4 regions of the Peribacillus sp. FW305-BF15 genome follow, and region 1 is predicted to be linked to each of the others. Evidence: riboswitches for the same ligand, from Rfam matches in the RefSeq annotation. Region 1 holds a riboswitch; each other region holds the start of a gene.
What was found. Region 1 has a riboswitch for S-adenosylmethionine ahead of metK (methionine adenosyltransferase). Riboswitches for the same ligand answer to the same signal wherever they lie in the genome.
Positions count from the first base shown of each region.

Region 2: linked by a shared signal. The riboswitch ahead of AC3WLU_RS20770 (bifunctional homocysteine S-methyltransferase/methylenetetrahydrofolate reductase) and the one ahead of metK (methionine adenosyltransferase) in region 1 are both predicted to bind S-adenosylmethionine.
Region 3: linked by a shared signal. The riboswitch ahead of mmuP (S-methylmethionine permease) and the one ahead of metK (methionine adenosyltransferase) in region 1 are both predicted to bind S-adenosylmethionine.
Region 4: linked by a shared signal. The riboswitch ahead of AC3WLU_RS05195 (methionine ABC transporter ATP-binding protein) and the one ahead of metK (methionine adenosyltransferase) in region 1 are both predicted to bind S-adenosylmethionine.

Region 1 is NZ_JBYSYV010000011.1:177,296-181,600, reverse strand. Features, by position in the region: gene pckA (phosphoenolpyruvate carboxykinase (ATP)) at 1-1,105, opposite strand, end outside; SAM riboswitch class I at 1,535-1,697, shown strand; gene metK (methionine adenosyltransferase) at 1,861-3,054, shown strand; gene AC3WLU_RS14090 (gamma carbonic anhydrase) at 3,365-3,883, opposite strand; gene AC3WLU_RS14085 (alpha/beta hydrolase) at 4,094-4,305, shown strand, end outside.
Region 2 is NZ_JBYSYV010000023.1:7,939-12,243, reverse strand. Features, by position in the region: gene metH (methionine synthase) at 1-951, opposite strand, end outside; gene AC3WLU_RS20770 (bifunctional homocysteine S-methyltransferase/methylenetetrahydrofolate reductase) at 944-2,791, opposite strand; SAM riboswitch class I at 2,895-2,993, opposite strand; gene AC3WLU_RS20765 (MOSC domain-containing protein) at 3,105-3,755, opposite strand; gene ku (non-homologous end joining protein Ku) at 4,246-4,305, opposite strand, start outside.
Region 3 is NZ_JBYSYV010000012.1:144,086-148,390, forward strand. Features, by position in the region: gene mmuM (homocysteine S-methyltransferase) at 1-536, opposite strand, end outside; gene mmuP (S-methylmethionine permease) at 526-1,920, opposite strand; SAM riboswitch class I at 2,004-2,106, opposite strand; gene AC3WLU_RS14920 (flavin reductase family protein) at 2,342-2,950, opposite strand; gene AC3WLU_RS14925 (alpha/beta hydrolase) at 2,969-3,577, opposite strand; gene AC3WLU_RS14930 (ring-cleaving dioxygenase) at 3,577-4,305, opposite strand, start outside.
Region 4 is NZ_JBYSYV010000004.1:55,252-59,556, forward strand. Features, by position in the region: partial or broken gene AC3WLU_RS05180 (M20 family metallopeptidase) at 1-146, opposite strand, end outside; gene AC3WLU_RS05185 (MetQ/NlpA family ABC transporter substrate-binding protein) at 180-1,052, opposite strand; gene AC3WLU_RS05190 (methionine ABC transporter permease) at 1,074-1,724, opposite strand; gene AC3WLU_RS05195 (methionine ABC transporter ATP-binding protein) at 1,746-2,762, opposite strand; SAM riboswitch class I at 3,097-3,208, opposite strand; gene AC3WLU_RS05200 (GNAT family N-acetyltransferase) at 3,351-3,824, opposite strand; gene AC3WLU_RS05205 (nuclear transport factor 2 family protein) at 3,892-4,260, opposite strand.

The sequences.
Region 1 (4,305 bases):
GGAAGTGGAACATTGCCTGTTCTTTGGAAAGCTTGCTGATTGGAGGCAGAACTCCTGAAGCATCAGCCGTTAAGAAAATGATTGTATTTGGATGTCCTGCAATACTTGGGTTCACGATGTTATCGATTGCTTGCATTTGGTAAGCAGCACGAGTGTTTTCAGTCAATGAACTGTCATCATAGTTTGCTTCACGCGTATCCGGATCAACAACAACATTTTCCAATACAGCACCAAAACGGATTGCATCGAAAATTTGCGGTTCTTTTTCACGTGAAAGGTTGATTGTTTTCGCATAGCAGCCGCCTTCGATGTTGAATACGCCGTTAGAAGACCAGCCGTGCTCATCATCGCCAATCAATTTACGGCTAGTGTCTGCTGATAAAGTTGTTTTGCCTGTACCGGACAGTCCGAAGAATAAAGCGACGTCCCCTTCACGTCCTACGTTGGCAGAGCAATGCATTGGAAGGATTCCAGCCTCTGGAAGTAAGTAGTTCATGATCGAGAAGATCGATTTTTTCATTTCTCCTGCATATTCCGTTCCGCCGATCAGGATCGTACGGCGTTCAAAAGAAACGATGATGAACGTTTCGGATGTAGTTCCGTCCACTTCTGGGTCCGCTTTGAAGTTAGGTGCAGAAACGATCGTGAATTCAGCTTCGTGACCTCTCAGTTCTTCTTCGTTTGGACGGATGAACAAAGTATGGGCGAAAAGGTTATGCCAAGCATATTCATTAACAACACGGATGGGAAGACGTGATGATTCGTCTGCACCAGCGAAACCTTTAAAAACAAAAATCTCTTCTTTTGCTTTTAGGTAGTCAACTACTTTATTATATAGTTTATTGAACACATCTTCGGAAATCGGCCGGTTCACGGGACCCCAATCGATTTTATCTTTAACTGATGCTTCTTCCACGATATATTTATCTTTAGGTGAACGACCGGTATATTTGCCAGTTTCAGCTTTTACCGCGCCGGTTGATGTTAAAACGCCTTCATTTCTGCTTAGTACTTTTTCGACCAATTGAGGAACTGATAGTTGAGTTTGCACATTGTTTCCTGTTAATAATTGGTGTAACTCATTAGAAACATCTACAGAATTCATATATGAGGTACCTTCCTTTGTTTGAGTTTTTAGATTATAATTAGTATAACACATTCATTTAATTAGTCTATACTATTTCTTTTAATTTGTGATTATTTTCAGCTAGCCGCATTAATCATTTTAATCCGGCAGGAACCGAGTCAGGATGATCGCATATACTTTCATGAGGAAAAATTTATTTAAATAGGAAGTAAGTAAACAATTTATGTCTTAAGGAAAAGTCAGGATGTCGTTCCTTTTCGATATTCAATACTTTATTATTAATGGCAATTTACAACATTTCTATTCGTATATTGCATTGTAAACCCCTCTAGGACGTTGTATCAACATGTTTTTTCAAATGAACGCCGTTCTGGGTGGAAATGTTCTTTTTAGAAAAGCATTGACAAATTCCAGCCAGATACGATAATATCTTAAATTGTACGGATTCTCTTATCCCGAGTTGGTGGAGGGACAGGCCCTTTGAAACCCAGCAACCTGCCATATTGAACTTGACTCCAAGATCGATCGCCGAAAATAAAGCGAAGGTCTTCAAGGAATAGTGGTGATGGTGCTAACCTGAGCAAGGTAAAAAACCCTTGAACGATAAGAGTGAAAGGATAGAAGACAGAATTTTAAACCTTTCCTCATTTGCCAGGGAAGGTTTTTGTGTTTTTTATAAGTAATTCTGTGTCTATAGTTGAAACTAATGAGGGAAACGAGTTCCGTAAAAATCAGGCTTATGCCTACAACATACTAACTTCCAAGGAGGAAATATGATGTCAAAGAAACGTCTATTTACTTCTGAATCTGTTACAGAGGGCCATCCGGACAAAATTTGTGATCAGATTTCAGATTCCATTTTAGATGCTATCCTAGCTAAGGATGCAAATGCACGTGTTGCGTGTGAAACTAGTGTAACTACAGGTCTTGTACTTGTTGCTGGTGAAATTACAACGTCCGCTTACGTGGATATCCCGCGTATCGTTCGTGATACGATTAAAGGAATTGGCTACACACGTGCGAAATATGGTTTCGATGCTGAAACTTGTGCCGTTTTGAGTTCCATTGATGAGCAGTCTGCCGATATCGCAGCTGGTGTCGATAAAGCATTGGAAGCTCGTGAAGGAAACATGTCAGATGAAGAAATCGATGCAATCGGTGCAGGGGACCAAGGTCTTATGTTCGGATTCGCTTGTAATGAAACAAAAGAGCTTATGCCGCTTCCGATTTCATTGGCGCATAAACTTTCATTCCGCTTGACCCAAGTTCGTAAAGATGAAACTCTTGCTTACCTACGCCCTGATGGTAAAACACAGGTAACCGTGGAATATGATGAGAATAACCGTCCTGTACGTGTAGATACAATCGTCATCTCTACACAGCATGATGCAGAAGTTACGCTTGAACAAATTCAAGCCGATCTAAAAGAACATGTGATCAAAGCTGTCGTTCCAGCCGAGTTGATCGATGCAGATACTAAGTACTTCATCAACCCGACTGGACGTTTCGTAATCGGCGGACCTCAAGGGGATGCTGGTCTTACTGGACGTAAAATCATCGTTGATACTTACGGCGGATACGCCCGTCACGGCGGCGGTGCATTCTCTGGTAAGGATGCTACTAAAGTTGACCGTTCTGCTGCATACGCTGCACGTTACGTTGCGAAAAACATCGTGGCAGCCGGCCTTGCCGATAAAGCGGAAGTTCAATTGGCATACGCAATTGGTGTGGCAGAGCCTGTATCGATCTCCATTGATACGTTCGGAACTGGTACAGTTAGCGAAGAAGTCCTTGTTGACCTAGTTCGCGCAAACTTCGACCTTCGTCCAGCTGGTATCATCAAAATGCTTGACCTTCGTCGCCCAATCTACAAACAAACAGCTGCATACGGACACTTCGGCCGTACAGATGTCGATCTTCCATGGGAACGCACGGACAAAGCAGAAACATTAAAAGCACAAGCGTAATTCATATAAAAAAAGGTGTCCCGTTATTTGCGGGGCACCTTTTTTATGGATTAACTTAGCCGTCTGCGGGAATAATTCAAGAAATCCCAAAGAAATTAAACTTTTAGGGCCAAACTCGTGAGCTAGAGCGAAATACTCGTGAATTTGGAGCAATACTCGTGAGTTAGAGCGATTTACTCGTGAATTTAGAGCAAATACTCGTGAGTTTCAGCGAAATACTCGTGAATTTGGAGCAAATACTCGTGAATTAAAGCGATTTACTCGTGAGTTGCGTTCACGTATTCGTAATTTTCAGTCAAGTGATCGTGCATTACTTTATTCGTTCCGCCGTTTTATAGTATTGGCCTTTTTCGGCGTATTCGCGTACGATGCGTTCCATATCCTGACGATCTTCTTCGTTGATTTCACGGATGACTTTAGCTGGACGTCCGAATGCCAACATGTTCGGTGGAATGACTTTGCCTTGGGGAACGAGACTGCCGGCACCTATGAAAGCCCCTTCGCCGATTTCGGCTTCATCAAGTACGATCGATCCCATGCCGATTAAAGCTCCTTTGCGGATTTTACAGCTATGTAATATGACCTGATGGCCAATGGTTACTTCATCCTCGATGATCAATGGATTATTTGGGCTTTGGTGCAGGACGCTGTTATCCTGTATACTGACTTTTTTTCCGATGATGGTTGGGGATACATCACCGCGAATGACGGAATTGAACCAGATTGATGTTTCGTCGCCAATTTTGACATCACCTGTGACGACAGCATTTTCAGCAATATAAGCGCTTTCAGCAATTTCAGGTTCTTTGCCTTTATACGGATAAATAATCATTTTCAATCATTTCCTTTCCGAAGTGAATGTTTTTATGTATTATTTTAATATACCGTATGCAAATACACTTGGCTATTTATAATAGCAATGTACAACTTGTTAGATTTCTTTTTTGTCGAAAATCACGAATATGGTTATAATTTATATATATTATTTCAACTATCATGGATCGTACACAACAAGTGAAAAGTGAAAGGGGGATTTCGAATGTGGAAATGGGAGACAGAAGGAGACGCAAAGGGCGTCATTGTCATCATTCATGGGGCAATGGAACATCACGGGCGTTATAAGTGGGTAACACAAATGTGGCTTTCGGCTGGATACCATGTCGTCATGGGCGACCTTCCTGGGCAGGGTATGACTACTCGCGCCTACCGGGGACATATCGATTCCTTTGATGAGTATTTGGACGAAGTGAA
Region 2 (4,305 bases), on a different contig from region 1:
GGCAGCTTCCATAATTGTACGGGGCTTCATGCCTTCGAGTACCCTGGAAAGTTCTTTAATATGTTCTGGTGTCGTGCCACAACATCCGCCAATGATATTGACCCATCCCTTTTCGGCAAATTGCTTCATTTTCTCTGCCAGGGATGTAGGTGATTCATGATAGTGGCCTTCTTCATCAGGGAGCCCGGCATTCGGATAACAGCTGATGGCGCTATTTGATATATCTGCAAGTGTCCTGATATGGTCTATCATGAATTCCGGCCCTGTTGCACAATTAAGGCCGACAGCTACGGGCTTCATATGTTCAACCGATAAATAAAAAGCTTCTATGGACTGGCCGGCAAGTGTCGTGCCCATCGGTTCGATTGTTCCTGATATGATGACAGGCACATCTTTTCCCGTTTTAGCGAATGCTGCTTTGATTCCAGAAAAGGCAGCCTTGACATTAAGCATATCCTGACAGGTTTCCACCAACAGCAAGTCTACCCCGCCATCCAAGAGACCCAGTGCCTGCTCTTCATAAGAATCTGTTAAAACATCAAAAGTCGTTCCGCCCGTTACAGATAGCGTTTTTGTAGTGGGGCCCATCGAGCCAGCTACATATCTTGGCCATTCATCATTGGAATACTTTTCACAAGCTTTAACGGCAAGCTCAGCTGAAATTTTATTTAGCTTGTAGGCAATCGTACTTATTTGGTATTCCTCAAGGACGATGCTGGTCGCTCCAAAGGTATTTGTTTCTATGATATCTGCGCCCGCTGCTAAATATTTTTCATGAATCGATTGGATGATTTCCGGTTGCGTCAGTGATAAATATTCATTGCAGCCCTCGAATTGTTCCCCGCCAAAATCGTCTGCTGTCAAATTCTCCGCTTGAAGCATCGTTCCCATCGCCCCATCAAGTAGGAGAATCTTAGAATTTAACTGATCTTGAATCGCTTTTTTATTCATGTACTGCCACCTCTGATGTCTGTTTACTATCGACTTTTCTAATATATTTCGTTAGTTCCGCCGTCATTTCATAGCGAAGGAATGGAGTGATTAAATATATGCCCTTGAATTTTTCCCTAGCCGCGTCCACCAGTTCCCGCGCGATATTCACCCCTTCAATCCTTGACTTTACAGGGTCATCCCCCGCTAGAGCCATGGCCCTTCTAACATTATCAGGCAATTTGATGCCCGGGATCTCATTATGGATGAATTCGGCGTTCCGGGTGCTTGTTAAGGGCATGATACCGATGAAAATCGGGGTTTCCAGATGTTTTGTCGCTTCATATACTTCTTCGATTTGCTCTACGGAATAAATTGGCTGTGTCAAAAAGGATTGAGCACCGCAGGCAATCTTCTTTTCCATTCTCAGTACGGCTTTATCCAGATATTTCACATTGGGATTAAAAGCTGCCGCAATTTTAAAATTTGCCCGTTGACCCAAACTTTGACCGGAATAGGAAAGACCTTCATTAAATTGTTTGACCATACTTATCAGGTCAAAGGAAGATAAATCGTAAACCGAAGTGGCACCCGGGAAGTCCCCAATTTTTGAAGGGTCTCCGGTGATGATCAATATTTCGTTCAGCCCTACCGTCTGCAGACCCATTAAATGTGACTGCAGGCCAATCAAATTTCGATCACGGCATGTTATATGCACCATCGGATTTATATTCAATTGGTTCTTCAGTAAATTAGCCAGTGCATCATTCGATATCCTTGGTGAGGCAAGTGAATTATCCGCTAATGTAATGGAATCGACCCCTGCTTTTTTCAAAACCTCAGCACCAGTCATGAAACTCTCTATCCCTAGCTTTTTCGGTGGATCAAGCTCAACGAGAATCGTCCGTTCCGTTTTGGCCTTTTCGTAAAGGGGAAGTTCCAATTCCCTATCGTTCACCTCAATTACTTCTATTTCACGGGATTTCGTAAATTTCTCTTTCACGGGAGCCAAACTTCCAATTGCATGCTTTACAGCTTGAATATGCAGTGGAGTCGTTCCACAGCACCCTCCTATGATCGCGGCGCCTTGCTCACGAAGTTCCAGGGCACTAGAACCGAAATATTCCGGGACAGCTTTATAAACGAGCCTCCCATCGACATAATCCGGCAGGCTGGCGTTAGGGTAAATGGCAATCGATGCTTGCTTTGGCAAACTCACTTCTTCCAAGGCCCGAATCATATGATGTGGTCCAAGGCGGCAATTCACACCAACCACATCGGCACCCAATTGCTCGAGTTTTTGAAAGGCTTCATTTAAATGGATTCCATTTTGAAGATTACCCAGTTCATGCATCGAGACATTTGCGATAATCGGCAGTCCGGTTTCATTTTTAACGATTTGCAGGACGGTTTCCAGTTCTTCCAGGTCATAAAATGTTTCCAGAAGAATCCCATCAGGATTTTCCATCAACAGACTGTATAGCTGTTCACGAAAAGCCCGTTTTATCTCTTCCATGCTTAAATCCGATTTCCTGATACTCCGCTGTGCCCCTATGGTGCCGAAGACGTATGCCTTTCCTTTTGCCGCTTTTTTAGCAAGAATGACTCCCTGGCGATTGATTCTGCTCACTTCATCTTCAAGTCCATACCGCTTCAATTTATTGAAATTGGCTCCGTATGTATTCGATTGAAGGATATCTGCACCAGCTTCCAGATAGGCTCGATGGATGGACTCTATTTGATCTGGGTTCGTGCAGTTTAATTCCTCATAACATTGATCAATGCCATTAGAGTAAAGCAAGGTCCCCATTGCCCCTTCCCCAACCAGCATTCTTTCTTTTAATTCTTTACGAAAATTCATCATTACACCCTCTCTCAAAAACAATCCTGTTTTTGTCGTATTCTATGAGTATGAGAGAAAAGGAAAAAAAACCTTCTCAAAGAAGAAGGTTTTTGAAACATTCTCCTCATCTATCAAGCTCTGCTTGCTGGATTTAGCACCTTTGCGTAAGCTGGTTGCTGAGGTTTCTTCGGGCCAGTCCCTCCACCTCTCTCGATAAGATCCATTTATATAATTTTCATAAGATTTCAAAATTTGATTATATTTAATTTACATTAATAGTCTGTCAATTTCAATACCTGATCGACATTTTTTTCACTTTTGCAAAAATCATTCAATCTTTTGCTGCTTGAACCCTCTTCAAGATCCTTTGTTTCCAGTCTTCCGCTAACGAGTCTAGTGTTAGTAAAGCCTTAGCACCTTCAAGCCCATCCCGTTTATGAAGGATGACCTCTGCTGCGTAATGGACAGAAATTTTTTCTTGTAGACGATCTATCAGCACAATCTCGTTTTGTTTATTTATCGTTCCTTCTTGAAGTACTCTTGCAAAATAACCAGTGAAACTCGTTTTCAGCACGAGTTCCAAAAACTTAGGTTCTTGATTGAAGAGGGAAATGGTCGAACAAGGTATCCTCCCTTGGTTAATTTGAACAATCACATCGCCTATTTGATAAATATCGCCGATATATGTTGTTTCTTCCTTCATCCCCCCTATAGTTAAATTTTCACCGAATGCAGGGATATCCAGCTCTTTAGAGAATTTTTCATTCCATAATGAATAATGCTCAAATGGGTAAAAGCACAAAGCCCGATCAGGACCTCCATGGAACTTTACATTACCGACACCATCACCGATTATGCCAGCTTTAGTCACTTTCAAATTATCCTGTGCTTGTTTATCCATGGCTGAAAAGATATCGATATTCGAAAAAATTTCTTGTTTCGGCTTCCCCGCATGTAGTGATTTGATTTTCCCATTTTCCATTTTGCATCTTCCATTCATATTAAATTTATATCGTTCTATATGTATAAATTATACTAAAAATCCATTTTATTCAGTACCTTTTTATATGTATATGAAATGAAAAAGCCATATGCGGCGGAAATGGGCGAAATATCATTGATTTCCAGAAAAATTCATAGGTTAGTTTCAGTAATTTAGTTGCTATTTCAGAATTAAATATGGTAGAATATGAACACAATATATAGTCGAAAACTACAACCGTTCGCCTATATGTTGATTTTCACGATTGAATTCCTCATTGTCGCTCTTTAGGGAGCGAATTTTTTTTGCTTTCGTCAATATCCACTAATTTCCTGTAATTCCATTCAGTTTCTTGCATCGTGATCGACTCACCTGTTTGTACATTCCTTCCCTCTTTATCAAGACCTTTTCATCTTATTAGAAGCCTGATTCCTTGCAAAAACAAGCAGAAAGCCGAGCGACATCATCCGTCTTCCGCTCAGCTTCCTGTTTACGCTTGTTTCTTTTTTTTCGGTGCCGCTTTCTTTCGGGTCGTCTTTTTCTTTTCCGG
Region 3 (4,305 bases), on a different contig from region 1:
GCTTCTTGCAGGGAAGGAATCGTTTCAAATGCTAAAATGTCAGCTCCTGCTTCAATCAAAGCTGATATTCGTGAGCGATGAAATGCCGCCAAAGTTTCATCTGAAACACCATAATTCCCGACATACTCTGATCCATCTGCAAGATAAGCCCCATAAGGTCCAACTGATGCAGCAACCAATGGCTTAGGTCTAATCGTTTGATATTCTTCCTTCCAAAAGTCATCTCTTGCTTTTCTTGCTAGTAAAACCGTTTTCCTGATTAGATCCAATGCCTCTTTTTCTTGTATTCCGCGGAGGGCGAAACCTTCAACTGTTGCTTGATAGCTTGCCGTTATCGCACAGTCAGCACCAGCTCGAAAGTAGTCAGAGTGCACCTGGTAAATCACTTCTGGATTTTCAAGTAATACACGTGCAGACCACAGGGGATCGTCCAAATCACACCCATGACTTTCAAGCTCTGTAGCTAAAGCTCCGTCCAAAATCATAACTGAATGACCTTGTAAAATTTCTTCAATTGGGTTAATTTTATTTTTCATGGTCTACTCCTCTTTTCTTTATGGTTTGTGTCAGATAATAACTTCCATAGCAAAACAAAATAAACGGAATGCCACAATATAGTGCTATTCTTTGTGTAGGATCAAATGCAATTCCTATGCAAGAAGCAAGACATAGCATAAATGAAACGATTGGTACGAATGGATATAATGGTGTATGATAAGCCAAATCATTAACTGAGTTTCCTTCGTTTATATATCGTCTGCGAAATAGAAACTGTGACGCGCTAATACTCATCCAAACTATAACCACGGCTAGTCCAGAAATGGATACAAGCACTATATATACAGTATCCGGCGCAATAATACTCGAGAAAAGTGCTAAAACACCGCCCAGCATACTGAAAAGGACTGCATTCAAGGGAACACCCCGTTTTGTCAATTTTGCAAATATTGGTGAAATAGTTTTCTTATCTGCAAGTGACCAAAGCATCCTGGATGAGGCATATAGTCCTGAGTTCGCAGCAGACAAAATAGCAGTTAATATAACAAAGTTCATAATATCCGCTGCATACGGCACTCCAATTCGTTCTAGAACGGCAACAAAGGGGCTCTCTAATACGCTTGCATCCGAAACAGGCAATAATGCGGATAAAACAACGATGGTACCTACAAAAAAGATAATCAATCTCCATAATGTCATACGGATTGCCTTTGGAATCGTTTTTTCCGGATTCACAGTTTCTCCAGCTGCAACTCCGATCAATTCAGTTCCAGAAAATGCAAAATTCACCGCGAGCATCGTCATTAGAATGGCAAAAGCACCGTTTGGAAATAAACCTGCACTTGTAACATTGGAAAATAACGGAGCTGATTGTGTGTTAATCATTGGAATGAAACCTATCATTGCCGCAGCTCCCAGAATAATGAATATTACAATAGCAAATACCTTTATAGACGCAAACCAGAATTCGGATTCAGCGAAAAACTTAACGGTCCACGCATTTAATGCCAAAACCAAAATGGCAAATAGAGCACTCCATATCCAGACACTGATTGATGGGAACCATCGCTGCATCAACAATCCTGCAGCCGTGAATTCCGAACCTAGTGCAACAGTCCAGGTTAGCCAATACAACCAGGCTACTGTATATCCTGTCCCTGGTCCGATGTATTTGGCAGCGTAACTATGAAACGCACCTGTCTCGGGCATATGCACTGATAGTTCACCTAGACATAGCATGACTAGATAAACCACCAATGCACCAATCAGATACGAAAGGATGGTTCCGAACGGACCAGCCTGTTGAATCGTATAACCCGAACTTAAGAATAAACCAGTTCCAATCACCCCGCCAAGCGATAGCATTATTATATGCCGTGCTTGCATTTGCCTTTGAAAATCATGCTTCCTTTTGTTATCCATTCTTACTCTCCTTAATCTTGCATCCAGAAAAAACGAAAACGCACTCTAAAAAAGAGTGCGTTACTGACAAATAAACACGTACGGTCTTATCTATCAAGGTTTCACCCCCTGGAATTAGCACAGTGTCTTTGTAGACCTGTTGCTGAGGTTTCATAGGGCCAGTCCCTCCACCTCTCTGGATAAGAAATTATTTTTTTATAACTTTATCAATCTATGAAAAATTTGTCAAGTTTTGTTTCGGAATGTAAAGACTTCCTTTTAAATGCTAACGATCATGGCGTCTGCGGCATTAATATTAAAAGGTTGCTTATTTTTGGAACAGGCGCTAAGCGTATTATAATGGCAAATAAAACTAACCGGGGTCATTTTGGTCTTAAAAATGGCAACATCTTAAAAGATGTCGCCATTTTTTTCTTTTTCCTTAAGGACGTTCTATTTCAAATAATTCCCCTAGTTTTGTATAAGTATGACCTGCTAATCTTGCTACAGGTTTTAGCCCATTCGGGTCAATACGGCCATTATGGTAAATATCTTGCTCTATATGATAGCAGACTATTTTCCCTATCAGTAAATCACAACCAGGTTCATTCTTGGAACCTGCCAATGGAATCGATTGCTCTAATGTACATTCAAAACGCACCTTCGCTTCTTCCAATCCTGGTACGGATACCCTATCACTAACAGCCAGCGTGAAATTAGTAAGACCCAATTCACTTTCTTCAGATGGGAGTTCCTTGGCCGTTCGATTTGCATCAGCAACATTATTTTCGTCTGTGATATGAACAACGAACTCACCTGTTTGAATTGCATTTCGGGCTGTATCCTTTGAAACTCCTTCTTTCCGTTGAACAGAAATGGAAATCATCGGAGGATTTGAACTGACTATGTTAAAAAAGCTGAACGGCGCTATATTGATTGTACCGGTTTCGGATTGTGTCGTAACCAGCGCTATAGGTCTCGGTATAATGCTTCCAGTCAAAAACTTATAATTATCCCGTTCAGTCAGACTTTCAGGGTTAACAGAAATCATCTTCATTCCCTCTCATTCTTATAAAAAGTTCTTTTGAAACCATGAACCTGCTGCATCAACCTCTGAACGTGTTAACTGATGACCATAATTTTCCCATTGAACTTCAACTGTTGCGCCAGCTTGCTGTAAAAGTTGATTAAGTTCTTCAGTTTCTTCTGCCGGGCAAATCGGATCGTTTTTACCTGCAGCAATAAATACAGGTATATCTGAAAGGGACGGCAAAGCGATCCCTCGTCTTGGAACCATTGGATGATGAAGAATTGCTCCTTGTAAGGCCCCCTCGTAATGGAACAGCAAACTTGCCGCTATATTTGCACCATTGGAATAACCTAATGCCACCACTCTGTCACGGTCGAAGTCATATTTTCCGGACGCTGATTCCAAGAAGTCATAAAGCTCCTTCGTTCGGAAAATCAAATCCTCTTCATCAAAAACCCCTTCAGCTAACCGTCGGAAATAACGGGGCATTCCATTTTCAAGTACATTTCCCCGTACGCTCAGTACGGACGAACCCGGTGAAACCATTTCGGATAATGGCAAGAGATCTGTTTCCGTTCCTCCAGTGCCATGTAACAGCAGTAGTAACGGGGCTTCTGGATTACTTCCTTTTTGAAAAATATGTTTCATCATTTATCCTCCTCTAGTACTCTCGGCACTGCCGGCAGTAACGTTTTTTCCATAACTTCCCGCTTTTCTTCCAACCATGGCGGCAGCATTAATTTACTGCCCATCGTTTCTTTCGTTTCATCATGAGCAAAGCCAGGTGGATCTGTGGCTACTTCAAAGAGTATGCCTCCATCTTCCCTGAAATAAATGGCATTGAAGTATTGTCGGTCTGTAAAGGGTGTCACACCATAGCCATGGTTACCGATATGCTCCCTCCATTCTTTATGATCTTCATTATCGCTCGCACGCCATGCAATGTGATGGACAGTTCCCACTCCGATTTTACCGTTTGGTAAAACCGTTTTTTTAACATCGATCAAATTGCCGATATCCGATGTGGATTTGAAGCGGATGAAATCGCCCTCTTCCCCAACCTTTTGAAGGCCCATCACTTCCTCTAAAAGTTCCATCGTTTTGATCGGTTTTGACGTCAATAATACAGCTCCGCCGAAACCCTTGACCGCCTTATCAGCTGGTACACCGCCGAATGACCACTCGCTATTTTTACCTTCTTTACGCTCAACCAGTTCAAGTTTCAAACTATGTGGGTCTTGGAACTCAAGATATTCCTCACCGAAACGTGAAACCTTTTCAAAGTCTATATTAAATTTACCCAAACGATTTTCCCAAAAGCCCATTGAACCCTCCGGAACGGCATATGTTGTAATCCCCACTTGTCCGGAGCCAAT
Region 4 (4,305 bases), on a different contig from region 1:
AATGTATCCGAGGCGAAAAACTCTTGATTCCCAATTTCAGGTTTGGCATGAATGGCTTGGCTCGTTTCGATATATAATTCGGAATGAAGGTCGATATGATCTTCAATGATTTGCTTATGCTGCTTTAGCACTGATTCTCTCGCCATGTCTTAATCTCCCCTTTTTCTTGAATGCATCCATTACTTTTCATTAGCTGGTTTTGTCCAAGCGTCTTGATAATTCACTAATTCATCTACAGAAACATAGGCAGGAATGGTGTTTCCTTTAAACGTTTTTTCAATGAACGCTTCCACTTCTTTCGATTGATAAAGCTCCACTAATTTTTGCAGCTCAGGACGATTGGCATTTCCCTTTTTAACTGCAATGATATTAATATATGGTTTCGCCGTTTTACTTTCATGGAATAAAGAATCTTTTAATGTAAGGCCTGCTTCGACGGCAAAGTTATTATTGATGGCTGAAGCATCGGCATCATCCAATAGACGCGGTGTATTGCCGGCAGCAACAGGCTGGATTTTCAAGTTTTTCGGATTTTCCTTAATGATTTCCAATGATCCCGATCCATTGAATTCTTCTTTCAATGTAATCAATCCAGCTTCCTGAAGCAGGAGCAGTGCCCGGCCAAAGTTTGTTGCTTCATTCGGAACGGCTATCGTAGCACCATCCGGAAGATCTTTGAGCCTTTTATGTTTTTTCGAATAAAGGCCCATAGGTGCAATGACAGTCGACCCGATGGCCTCCAATTTCAGATTTTGATCTTGAACGAATTCATCGAAATAGGCGACGGTTTGGAATGAATTGGCATCAATTTCACCTTCGCTTAACGCAAGGTTCGGTTGGATATAATCATTGAAAGTGACCAGTTCGATATTAAGTCCTTCCTCTTTCGCCAAATCGACAATGTATTCCCATGTTCTCGTATCCCCGCTGCTGACACCGACTTTCACAGTTTTCACATCATCCGAACTCCCTGATGCACCCTCATCGTTCCCGCATGCTGCAGCCACGATGGCCAATGCCAATACAATGATCGTTAATAAGATTTTTTTCATTTTTCCTGCCTCCTGTTCGTTTTATCTTCTTCTTATTTTTCTTGAAACAAAGTTCCCGGTGGATTGCAATAATTGAACGATGATCACGAGCGCCGCCACTGTGACGATCATCGTCATCGTATCGAACCTTTGGTAACCGTAAGCCAAGGCTAAATCCCCGACCCCGCCTGCACCGACAGCACCTGCCATCGCCGTAGATCCAACAAGCCCGATTGTCGCTGTTGTAAATGTCAGGATTAACGAACTAAGTCCCTCGGGAATCAAAAAGCGGTAAATGATTTGCCATGTTGTCGCCCCCATCGCCTGAGCTGCCTCGATGATCCCTTTGTCCACTTCCAACAGCGAGTTTTCCACAAGCCGGGCAATATAAGGAGCCGCGTAAAAGATTAGCGGAACAATGGCCGCATTCGTTCCGATCGCACTGCCGACAATCATTCTTGTAAACGGAATGAGTGCTACAAGCAAGATGATGAAAGGAACGGACCGCAGGATATTGATGATCGGATTCAATACATTAAAAATCCATTTATTCTCCAGGATGTGACCCTTTCTTGTAATGACAAGCAGGATACCGAGCGGAAGCCCGATCAATCCGGAAAATATCAATGAGATGGCTACCATATAAAGTGTGTCACCGAAAGCTGTCGACAGCTGGTCTGCCGTTATTTCCATACCCCAAAGCGTATTACCCATTTATACTTGCACCTCCTGGACGAGAATCCCCTCATCTTTAATATATTGATAAGCCTTGTCGACCTCATTTTTGCTCCCGGTCACTTCGATGATCAAATTCCCGAAAGGCGTTTCCTGGATTTCAGAAATATTGGCTGATAAGACACTTAAATGAACATCATATTTCTTCGAGATGGTTGAAAGTAAAGGAGTACCCGAAGTAGTTCCAATAAAATTAATTTTCCAAATAATCGGGATATGGGACCCTATGCTTTTTAAGAAACTTTGTGGAATTTCGTCATGTATGACCGTTCTCACGAAGTTTTTTGCAATATCCGTTTGCGGCTTGGCAAAAACTTCGAAAACCGAACCTTGTTCAACGACGCAGCCGCCCTCCATGACCGCTACCTTATTGCAAATTTCCCGAATGACAGACATCTCATGAGTGATTAGCAAAATGGTGATATTGTATTCTTTATTAATTTTTTTTAAGAGCTGCAGAACTGCACTCGTTGTTTGTGGATCCAATGCCGACGTAGCTTCATCACACAATAAGATCGATGGATTCGTAGCCAATGCCCTCGCAATGCCGATCCGCTGCTTTTGCCCGCCGGATAATTGTTCCGGATAACTCTTTGCTTTGCTCGATAAGCCAACGAACTCCAACAGCTCGCCTACACGTTTTTGAATTTCCTTAGCCGGAGTTCCCGATAAAACCAGCGGCATAGCAATATTATCAAAAACAGTCTTTGAGTTTAATAAGTTGAAATGCTGAAAGATCATCCCGATTTTTTTCTTTTCTGCCCGTAATTCCTTCGGGCTTAATTTGGTTAAATCCTTGCCACCAACAATCACCGAACCATCTGAAGGATGTTCAAGCAAATTGACCAACCTGATCAACGTACTCTTTCCGGCCCCGCTATAACCGACTACCCCGAATATATCCCCCTTTTCCACTGTCAAATCAATGCCCTTCAAAGCCTCGACAGTCTGTTTCTTTGTTTGATAAACCTTTTTAACATCCTGAAACTCAATCATCCAATCTCCCCCCATGCTGTTTATTTGTACGAATTCCTTATCCAGAGAGAAGAGCTTTGCAACGTTTCATAATGATAGAGTTAAAATTCAGGAGTGAAACTGCAAAATTCACGAGTAAATCCACCAAACTCACGAGTAACTGCGCCAAACTCACGAATAATTACACCAAACTCACGATTATTGCGCGAAACTCACGAGTAATTGCACCCATTCTCAAAATAACCATATACATTTTGAATAAACAAAAGAGGCCTCTTCCGTCATCAGACAGAAGAGGCCTCTTTTAGACATAAAAAAGAGTAAACTCTTAAATTAATTATCTAAGAAAAGCTCCTTCTTATCTTTCAAACTTTCGTCCGTTGGAATTAGCACAGTATTTTTACAAAAGTAAAAACCCGCTGCCGAGGTATCATAGGGCCAAGTCCCTCCACATCTCTTGATAAGAATTAACGTTATATTTAATTATGTCCTTCACTATATATTCTAATTTCGCTAAAGTCAACCATATTTTTCATCGCGATAAATAGTTTCATAGTATAGTGAATCGATACTTTTTTTATTATATCAATATATTTTATATTTCTACTTTTATAATGATTTGCTCATTCTCCATACAGGGTATTTTTCATTTTCTTCCCTTATCTTCACCATGCCTGAATTCGTATATAAAGAAATCGCCCTTTGATTATCCGGAGAAACCCTTAAGTGATATTCGGATACATTAAATTGCCTGAAAAAGTTTTCTGCGTAGCGGACCAATTCCTTGCCAAGGCCTTTACTGCGGTATTCGGAAATAAGATAAAATAGATTCACATAGCCAATTTCAGTTCCTTCATACTCACGAATTTGAAGTTCCATTTGTCCAATCCGTTCTTGGTCCTTTTCAATGATCACCTGTCCATCCGGAAATTTGCGTACCCTTTCTTCCATTCGTTGCAGATAGGCATGTTCATCTCCAAAACCCGCATCAGTTCCAAAACTTACAATAAAGGAATCTTTCCGGAATTTAATGATAGTATCTTTATCTTTGTCCGTATCAATGGTACGAAAGATCAACTTCATCCACCCTTATCATTTTAGTGAAATAGTTTTCAAGCAGGGAAAACTTTCTTTTTCATAAATAATAGTCTTAAAGGGGCCCTTTTGTTTTTGTGCCTTGATGAAAAAACATCTGCCATCTTCCATTCGCACATTTCCAGATTGAACTTCTTAAGGTATGTTCCAGCTTATCTTCATCAAAAATCCGGTATGTAATTAACACGGTATCATCAGACAATGGATGCATCTCAAATTGACTTAGGGTCATGTTCACCGCTCCGGCACCCTCTTGCCCCATAAAATCGCTTTTTGACCATATGTTACCCGAACTGCCGAACTCAAAGAAATCATCTTTCAATAAGGATGAAAGCTCTTCTGGAGATGTACGAACTTCAGATTTTAACAATTTCTCCTCCAGCTGATACAAATGCTCTTTTAATAATGAAGATTCCCTGTCCATTCATCTTGTCCTCCTTTTTCTATTAACGAAAACAACCTTTCAGCA